2 regions of the Promicromonospora sp. NPDC050249 genome follow, and region 2 is predicted to be linked to the other one. Evidence: riboswitches for the same ligand, from Rfam matches in the RefSeq annotation. Region 2 holds a riboswitch; the other holds the start of a gene.
What was found. Region 2 has a riboswitch for thiamine pyrophosphate ahead of AB0I32_RS22305 (thiamine ABC transporter substrate-binding protein). Riboswitches for the same ligand answer to the same signal wherever they lie in the genome.

Region 1 (4,478 bases), on a different contig from region 2:
CAGGGCGCCACCACGCAGTCCATGGGGCTCGCCGCCGAAGCGGGGCTGCCGCCCGCCGTCGACCCGCTGGTCGAGGCCGCCGCGATGGACGTCGCGGTGCTCGTCTGGGGCACCATGAAGGACGACCCGAACCTTGCCGCGCTGCAGCGGCGCGGCGTGCCCGTCGTGGTCGGTGAGGGACAGGAGGTGTCCGGCGTGCCGGTGGTGGGCGTCGAGGACCGGCGCGGCGCCGCCGACGCGGTGCGACACCTCGTCGAGCTCGGGCACACGCGGATCGCGGAGATCACGCTGCCGTTCGGGCGGGACGAGCGGTCCGGGCTGGTCGACGCGGATCGGCTCGCGTCCGCCGAGCGCACGCCGACGCGCAACCGGCTGGCCGGCGTGCGGGACGTCATCGAGCCCGTCATCTCGTGGGAGACGCCCGCCTCGCTCGTGGAGCACGGCCGCGACGCCGCCACCGAGATCCTCTCCGAGTGGGCGCCCGCCCGGGACCGTCCGACGGCGATCATCGCCCACTCCGACCTGCTCGCCGCCGGTGCCGTGATCGCCGCCCGCGAGCTCGGGCTGCGGGTTCCCGAGGACGTTTCGGTAGCGGGGTTCGACGGCCTCGACCTGCCGTGGCTCTCCCCCGACGTGCTGACCAGCGTGCATCAGCCGCTCGTCGAGAAGGGCCGCGCGCTCGGTCTGGCCGTCATCGCGCTGCTGGCCGGCGAGGACCCCCCGTCGGTGATGCTGCCCGTGAGCCTGGTCGAGGGCACGACCACGGGCCCGGTGCCCGACCTGACCTGACCCTCCGCGGCCCGTCCCCACAGGTCCGCGAAGTAGAGCAACTGTCCGGACATGCGCTCTACTTCGCGGACCTGTCGGGGGCGGGTGTCAGGCGCGGAGCCTGGGCTCCGGGAGGTAGACCTCGCCGCCCGACTCGCGGAACTCCGCGGACTTCTGTGCCATACCCTCCGCGGCCGCCGCGTCCGCGAGCGCCGCCTGGTTCTGCGCCCCGCCGAACTCGTCGCGGATGTCCTGCGAGATCCGCATCGAGCAGAACTTGGGCCCGCACATCGAGCAGAAGTGCGCGGTCTTCGCAGCCTCGGCCGGAAGGGTCTCGTCGTGGTACGACTCCGCGAGCTCCGGGTCGAGCGACAGGTTGAACTGGTCCCGCCAGCGGAACTCGAAGCGGGCCTTGGACAGGGCGTCGTCGCGGTCGCGGGCGCCGGTGTGGCCCTTGGCGACGTCGGCGGCGTGCGCGGCGATCTTGTAGGTCACCACGCCGGTGCGGACGTCGTCGCGGTTCGGCAGGCCGAGGTGCTCCTTGGGCGTGACGTAGCAGAGCATCGCGGTGCCGTACCGGGCGATCTCGGTGGCGCCGATCGCTGAGGTGATGTGGTCGTAGCCGGGCGCGATGTCGGTCACGAGCGGGCCGAGCGTGTAGAACGGGGCGCCGTCGCAGAGCTCCTGCTGCCGCTCCACGTTCTCGCGCACCAGGTGGAAGGGGACGTGTCCGGGTCCCTCGACCATCACCTGGACGTCGTAGGCCCAGGCCCGCTTCGTCAGCTCGGCGAGCGTGTCGAGCTCGGCGAACTGCGCGGCGTCGTTCGCGTCGGCGAGCGATCCGGGCCGCAGGCCGTCGCCGAGGGAGAAGGCGACGTCGTACCGGGCGAAGATCTCGCAGAGCTCGTCGAAGTGCGTGTAGAGGAAGTTCTCCTGGTGGTGCGCCAGGCACCAGCCGGCGAGGATCGACCCGCCGCGCGAGACGATGCCCGTGACCCGGTCGGCGGTGAGCGGCACGTACCGCAGCAGCACGCCGGCGTGCACCGTCATGTAGTCGACGCCCTGCTCGCACTGCTCGATCACGGTGTCGCGGTAGATCTCCCAGGTCAGCGCGCTGGCGTCGCCGTTGACCTTCTCGAGGGCCTGGTAGATCGGCACGGTGCCGATGGGCACCGGCGAGTTCCGCATGAGCCATTCCCGCGTGGTGTGGATGTCGTCGCCCGTGGACAGGTCCATGACGGTGTCGGCGCCCCACTTGGTGGCCCACTCGAGCTTTTCCACCTCCTCCGCGATGGAGCTGTGGACGGCGGAGTTGCCGATGTTCGCGTTGACCTTCACGAGGAACGCCCTGCCGATGATCATCGGCTCCGACTCCGGGTGGTTCACGTTGTTCGGGATGATCGCCCGGCCCGCGGCCACCTCGCTGCGCACCAGCTCGACGTCGCAGCCCTCGCGCACCGCGACGAACCGCATCTCGGGCGTGATCACGCCCTGGCGCGCGTAGTGCATCTGGGTGACGGTCCGGCCGGGGAGCGCCCGGCGGGGCCGACGTCGTTCACCCTGCCACTCCTGGCTGGCCGCACCGCGGCGCAGCGCGCCGCGCCCGTCGTCGGCCAGTGCCCGGTCGCGGCCGTCGTACTCCTCGGTGTCTCCGCGCGCCACGACCCAGGGTTCGCGGGCCGGCGGGAGGCCGCGGACCGGGTCGGAACCGGGGCCCTGCGTGCGGTAGACGCGGACCGGCTCGTTGGGGGCGCCGTCGGGCGACGGCGCCAGCGTGATCTCCGTGACCGGCACCCGGAGACCGGTGTCGTCCTGCGGTGTGCTGGACCCGCCGTCGTGCTCGTGGTCGCGCTCGTACTGGTAGGCGAGCGTGCGGGACTGGGACTTCTCCATCATGAGACTCCTGCTTCCTACGCCGGTGTTAACCGGACAGGTTCAACGGTCCCGGGCCGTACAGCCCGATCTCAGCCCCTGCGTGAGGCACCCGTGGGATCGCCGCCGAGGTTAGCACTGTCCGGCACTTTCCTTCTGCCCCGCCGCCGACCGTGATAAGCAAGGCCGGACGGCTCGCTCACCCCAGCAGCGAGCCCGGGACATGGAGGCTGGAATGCCGGTACGGAACAACCTGCGAACGAGGGCGTTCGCGTTGGCGGCTGCGGGGGCACTCGTGGTCCAGACAGGGATCGTGGCGGGTGCGGTGTCAGCGGCGGGAGCTGAGGTGAGCCCTACGGCTTCGGACAACCAGATCACCCTGACCTCCTGGGAGGGGCGCCGGGAGCTGCTCGCGGGCGAACGCGACGGACTGCGGTTCGACGTCCACGGCGGGCTCTTCCTGCCCCGCGGAGGCGACCTCGTGGACTACACGGACCCGTTCGGCGACGGCACGCCCGTCACGTACGAGACCGGCACGTGGACCTCGCCCGTCGTCGAGACCGGGTACCCGATCAAGCAGGCCGTTCCGTCCTGGAACGCGGACACCCCCACGGGCACCTGGGTCGAGGTGGAGTTCCGCGGCCGTAAGGCCGACGGGACATGGACCAAGTGGTTCGTGATGGGCCGCTGGGCGTCAGGCGACGAGTTCGCGCCGGCCGACGGGCGCGTCGGCGACATCCACCGCACCTCCCTGAACGGCCAGGGCGACACCGACGCGGCCCTGTTCACCGACACGTTCGTCGCGAGGGCGGGCTTCGAGCCGGACGCGTTCCAGACCCGGGCCCGGCTGTACCGGCCCGAGGGCGCCAGGACCTCGCCGCGCCTGGCGTCGGTGAGCACCATGACCAACGAGAACCTGCCCGACGAGCACTACACGGGAACCAGCGACTTCACGCTCGGGCGCGAGGTATCGCTCGACGTGCCGCAGTACAGCCAGAACATCCACCGCGGCGAGTACCCCGAGTTCGGTGGCGGCGGCCAGGTGTGGTGCTCGCCGACGTCGTCCACGATGGTGATCTACTCCTACGGACGCGAGGTGCCTGCCGAGGAGCTGGAGGACATCGTCGCTCCCAACGGCGACCCGCAGGTCGACTACGCCGCGATGAACACCTGGGACTACGCGTACGAGGGTGCGGGGAACTGGCCGTTCAACGCCGCCTACGCCCACAGGTTCGGGCTGAAGTCGTTCGTGACCCGGCTGCGCTCCCTCGCGGAGGCCGAGAAGTTCATCGAGGCGGGTATCCCGCTCACCGTCTCGCTCAACTTCGACGAGGCGGAGATGCCCGAGGCCGGTTACAGCACCCCCGGGCACCTCGTCGTGCTGATCGGGTTCACCGCGGACGGTGACCCGATCATCAACGACCCGAACAAGGCCAGCAACGAGGAAGTGCGACAGGTCTACACGCGCGAGAACTTCGAGCGCGTATGGCAGACGTCGACCGACGGCGTCACGTACGTCTACCACCCGAAGAACGTGAAGCTGCCGGCCAACATGCCGGGCGTCACGCAGAACTGGTAACCCCATCCCGCCGAGGTAGAACTGTGGCGAGATAGAACGGCAGCGAAGCAGGACCAGGGCTTGGCGCTCGGGTTCTACTTCGCTGCAGTTCTATCCCGCCAGTTCTATCCCGCCCTGGTTCTACCTACCTCGGCGGGACCTGCTTCGGCTCAGAGGTGTACGTCGCCGACGTGTAGCCGTCCGCGGAGACCGTCACCTGCACGGTGAGCTCAGCGCCCTGGTCGAGGCCCGTCACCAGGTACCGGTCACCCTTCGCCCA
Region 2 (4,478 bases):
GTTGAAGAAGACGAGGGCGACGACTATCCCGGCCAGCGACTCCTCCAGGCCGAGGAAGCCGAGCGCGCCGCCGGGCGCGAACAGGGTGCGGAACGCGACGCCGACGACGACGGCGGGCAGCACGAACGGCACCGTCACGAGCCCGCGCACCAGGACCCGGCCCGGGAACGACCGGCGGTAGAGCAGGTACGCGAGCGGCAGGCCGAGCAGCACCGAGAAGGCGGTGCCGAGCACTGCCTGGGTGAGCGTGAGCCACACGAGCCGCCACGTGCGCGGGCTGGACAGCACCTCGGCGAACCCGGTGAGGTCGAGCGCGCCGTCGGGCACGAATCCGCGGACCACCAGCGCGGCCACGGGCCAGGCGAAGAAGACGGCGAGGAACCCGAGGGGGACGGCGACCGCCGTCCCCCAGAGCAGCGGCGCGGGCCGCAGGCCCGGTCGACTCAGCCCACTACGGTCTCTGTCCACCGCTCTATCCACTCGTCGCGATGCTCGCTCACCTCGGCGGGATCCACCTCGAACGGCGCCTCGGCCTGGGGTGCGAACTTCTCCCAGTCGGCGGGCAGCTCGGTAGCCGGGTCGGCCGGGTACATGTACATCGACTCGGGCAGCGCGGCCTGGGCGTCCTCGCCGAGCAGGAAGTCGACGAACGCCTGAGCGCCCTCCGGGTTGTCCGACCCGGCAAGCACTCCCGCGTACTCGACCTGCCGGAAGCACGTGTCGAGCAGCGCGCTGGTGGTCGACTCCGAGCCGTCCTCGCTGACGGTGAAGGCCGGCGACGTCGCGTACGACAGGACGAGCGGGCGCTCGCCGCCCTCGCCGGCGCCCGAGAAGTCCACGTAGTAGGCGTCCTCCCACGAGTCGGCGACCTTGACGCCGTTGTCGACCAGGGACGACCAGTAGTCCTCGAACCCGTCCTCGCCGAACGCCCCGACGGTCGCCAGCAGGAAGGCGAGCCCGGGAGACGACGTCGCGGGGTTGCTCACCACGAGCAGGTCCCGGTACTGCGGGTCGGCCAGGTCCTCGAGCGTCCTCGGCACCTCCAGGTCCGACTTCTCGAACCAGGCCGCGTCCGCGTTCACGCAGACGTCGCCCTGGTCGACCGGGGTGAGCGCGCCGCCCAGCTGCTCGACGCCGTCGGGCAGGTCCGCCGGGGTGTACTCCTCGACCACCCCCGCCTCGAGCGCGCGGGAGGCGAAGGTGTTGTCGATGCCGAAGACGGCGTCGCCGAGCGGTGCGTCCTTGGTCAGCACCAGCTGGTTCACCAGGGTCCCGGCGTCGCCCGCCGCGCTGACCTCGACTGTCAGACCGGACTCCTCCTCGAACCGCTCGACCACCTTCTCGTCGAGCGCCCAGGAGTCGTGGGTCACGAGGGTCACGGTGCCGGACGCCGCCGGGTCGCCCCCGTCGGAGCCACCGGTCCCGGAACCGCCGCACCCGGCGAGCAGGAGTGCCACGGAGAGCGCTCCGGCGGCCGGAACAGCGTGGATGGTGCCCGCGTGAGCACCGGAAAGACGCAACATCGTGCCTCGACTTCCTCCGCCGGTCTGACCCGGATCAGGTTCAAGGGTCTGCGGTGTTCCGCACTCTCAGCGCCGTGTGGCGCTCCCCTGTCGTGTCCGGCCAGCCTACTGGCTGGTCGGACGCTACGGTGTAGAGATGGCCAAGATCGAGACGGAACAGACACTCGCCGAGAAGGTCGGCACTCTTGCCCTGACGCTCGCAGCCGGCTGGGTCGCGCAGAAGGCGGTCAGCATGATCTGGAAGGGCGTGACCGGCAACGACGCGCCCAGCAAGGCGGACGACCCGGAGCTGGACCTGGTGCAGGCCACCGTGTTCGCGGCGGTCGCAGCGGGCACCGCGGTGTTCGCGAAGCGTATGGCGGCGAAGGGCGCGTCGACGGCGGCGCTGCGGCTCGCCGCCCGCCGCGCCGCGCGCTGACCCACCGGATGCCCGGCCAGGATCACCGGGCCGGGCATCCGATCACAGGGTCAGGCGGACTTGCCCGCCGACGCCTTGCGCGGCCGCCGGGTGAGCAGGGGGTCGTGCCCGCGTGGCCGCCCCACCGGCTCGACGCCGTCCAGTGCGCGTGTGAGGGCTTCCTGCGTGATGCCCTTCCGCTCGCGATCCGCCCCCTCGCGATCGGTCCCCAGCCTGGCCATCACCTGGTCTGCGGCCAGGCGCAGCGGGATGTCCACCCGCCCGGCGGCTTCGTGCAGCAGGTGACCCGCGGTCTCCTCGCTCACCCCACGTACCGCCATGATGACGCCCTTGGCCTGCTCGATCACCGCCTGGCTGACGAAGGCCCTGGTCACGACCGCCTCGGACTTACGCGCCAGCGCCTCCTTCTGGACCGGCGTGACGTCGATGACGTAGCCGACCAGCTCCGGCGACCGGCCGGGGCCGCTGCGTCGGCCTTGGCCGATGACGACCACCGAGCGTGTGCGGCCCCTGCGGTCCACGATCCGGTGCGCGCACGCGAACGGGCGGCCCGTCCGCAGGGCCTCGGCTGCGGCCCGCACCACACGGGCGCGATCGTCGGGGTGCTTGCGGGACCGGAGCGCCTCGAGGCCCGGCTGAACCTCGTGCCGTCTCCACCCGTGCATCGTGTACACCTCGTCGGACCACCACCAGGTGCCAGACATGATGTCGACGCGGTAGCTGCCGACAAGAAGGTTGGTCCCCAGACCAAGAGCATGCGCCAGGTCACCCACCGAGAAGCTCGGTGACTGCTCAGCCGTGTCGCCGCCGGCGCCGTCCACGATGCTGAGCCTGGGCTGCAGGGAAGGGGGCATCTTGAACCTCCCGGATCCGAAGCGGACCAGGAGCCGCTTCATGACTCCGCCACCTCGATTCTAGAAGCGAGGCACTGCGAGTGCCAGGCCCTCGTGCCAGCCTGGTACGGGCCGGCCCGAGGGTCGGCACAGGGACGACCAGCACTGATCGAGCAGCACGGATCGACCAGCGGAGGTGCATCGTGAGCGAGACCCCCTACGACGCGACGACGGACCTGGAAGCCACCGGCAGCGGTTCACCGGGGGTCATGGCCCCCGGCCCGCTCCGCACCGATGTCGTGGTGGTCGGCGCCGGCCTCACCGGTGTCGTCACCGCCCAGCTGCTCGCCGACGGCGGCGCCTCCGTCGTGGTGCTCGATGCCCGCGGCGCACGAGCGACCACCACCGCCCGCTCGACGGGCAAGCTCTCGGTGCTGCAGGGCACCCGGCTCGCCCGGATCGCCCGGCACGGCGACGAGGTGGTGCGCGACTACCTCACGGCCAACTTCGCCGGTTTGGGGTGGCTGCGCCGCACCCTCGAGGACCTCGGCGTCCCCGTCGAGAACCGGGACGACCTGACGGTGGCGGCGACCCCCGACCAGGTGGCCGACGTCGACGCGGTACTCGCGACCTGCGCCCGCCAGGGACTCACCGCACAGTGGGAGGAGGACCCGCCGTACCCCGCGCGGTCCTACGGCGCGGTACGCCTGCCGGGCCAGGCACAGGTGGACCCGCTACGGATGCTCTCGGCACTGCGCGCCCGCCTGCGCGCCCGCGGCGTGCCGGTGCACGACGGCGTCCGGGTCCACCAGGTGCGCCGGCGCAGGTCCGGTGTCGCGCTGCGCACCAGCCGCGGCGCCATCCTCGCCGACCGGGTGGTGCTGGCCACCGGCACACCGCCCGGGCGGCTGGGCGGGCTGTTCCTCCGGCTGGAGGCGGGGCGCAGCCTGCTCACCACCTGGGAGATCACCGACCCGGCCGCGCTGCCGCCCGGGTTCGGGGAAACCATGTCGATCACCGCCGGGTCACCCGTGCGATCGCTCCGCACGGCCGGCGGGCTGCTCATGGTGGGCGGCGAGGGCTACACCGTCGGCAGGGAGCGGGACCCGGCCCGGCGGCTGGCCGCGCTGGAGGAGTGGACCCGGGTCCACCTCCCCGTGGACCAGCCACGGCACACGTGGGCGGCCCAGGACTACACCAGCGACACCGGCCTGCCGCTGGTCGGGCCGGTGGTGCCAGGGGACGACCGCGTGCTCGTGGCCACCGGCTACGCCAAGTGGGGGCTCACCAACGGTGCGGCGGCCGGGCTGGCGCTCGCCGGCCGCATCCTCGGCGACCCCGTCGAGTGGGGACGGACCTTCGAGCCGTGGGCCCGTAGGCCCACGCCGAGAGCGAGCACCGCCGCCACCTTCGCCGTGCAGACCACGGGCTGGGCCCGCGCCGCGACCCGTCCCACCGGACAGCGGCCGGGTGCCCCGTGCGTGTCCCGGGTCTGCCCGCACGCGGGCGCCGTCGTGCGCTGGAACGAGCAGGAGCAGTCCTGGGACTGCCCCGCGCACGGCTCGCGGTTCGAGCCCGACGGCACGCTGATCGAAGGTCCCGCCACCGAGGACCTGTCGCGGCGCTGAACCGCGCAGAAACCGCCGACCTGCGCGGATGCGGGCGGCTGCGGGACCCCGGTTCCGTCGAGAAGCGGTTCAAGAT

Region 1: it holds a riboswitch for thiamine pyrophosphate, as region 2 does, so the genes downstream of both, thiC (phosphomethylpyrimidine synthase ThiC) here and AB0I32_RS22305 (thiamine ABC transporter substrate-binding protein) in region 2, are expected to answer to the same signal.

The regions. Positions count from the first base shown of each region.
Region 1 covers NZ_JBFAKY010000015.1:3,161-7,638, forward strand. The annotation lists gene AB0I32_RS14010 (LacI family DNA-binding transcriptional regulator) at 1-789, shown strand, start outside; gene thiC (phosphomethylpyrimidine synthase ThiC) at 877-2,664, opposite strand; TPP riboswitch at 2,659-2,764, opposite strand; gene AB0I32_RS14020 (C39 family peptidase) at 2,987-4,219, shown strand; gene AB0I32_RS14025 (N-acetylmuramoyl-L-alanine amidase) at 4,344-4,478, opposite strand, start outside.
Region 2 covers NZ_JBFAKY010000034.1:32,116-36,593, forward strand. The annotation lists gene AB0I32_RS22300 (iron ABC transporter permease) at 1-468, opposite strand, end outside; gene AB0I32_RS22305 (thiamine ABC transporter substrate-binding protein) at 444-1,523, opposite strand; TPP riboswitch at 1,518-1,622, opposite strand; gene AB0I32_RS22310 (DUF4235 domain-containing protein) at 1,660-1,941, shown strand; gene AB0I32_RS22315 (PAS and ANTAR domain-containing protein) at 1,992-2,795, opposite strand; gene AB0I32_RS22320 (FAD-dependent oxidoreductase) at 2,978-4,402, shown strand.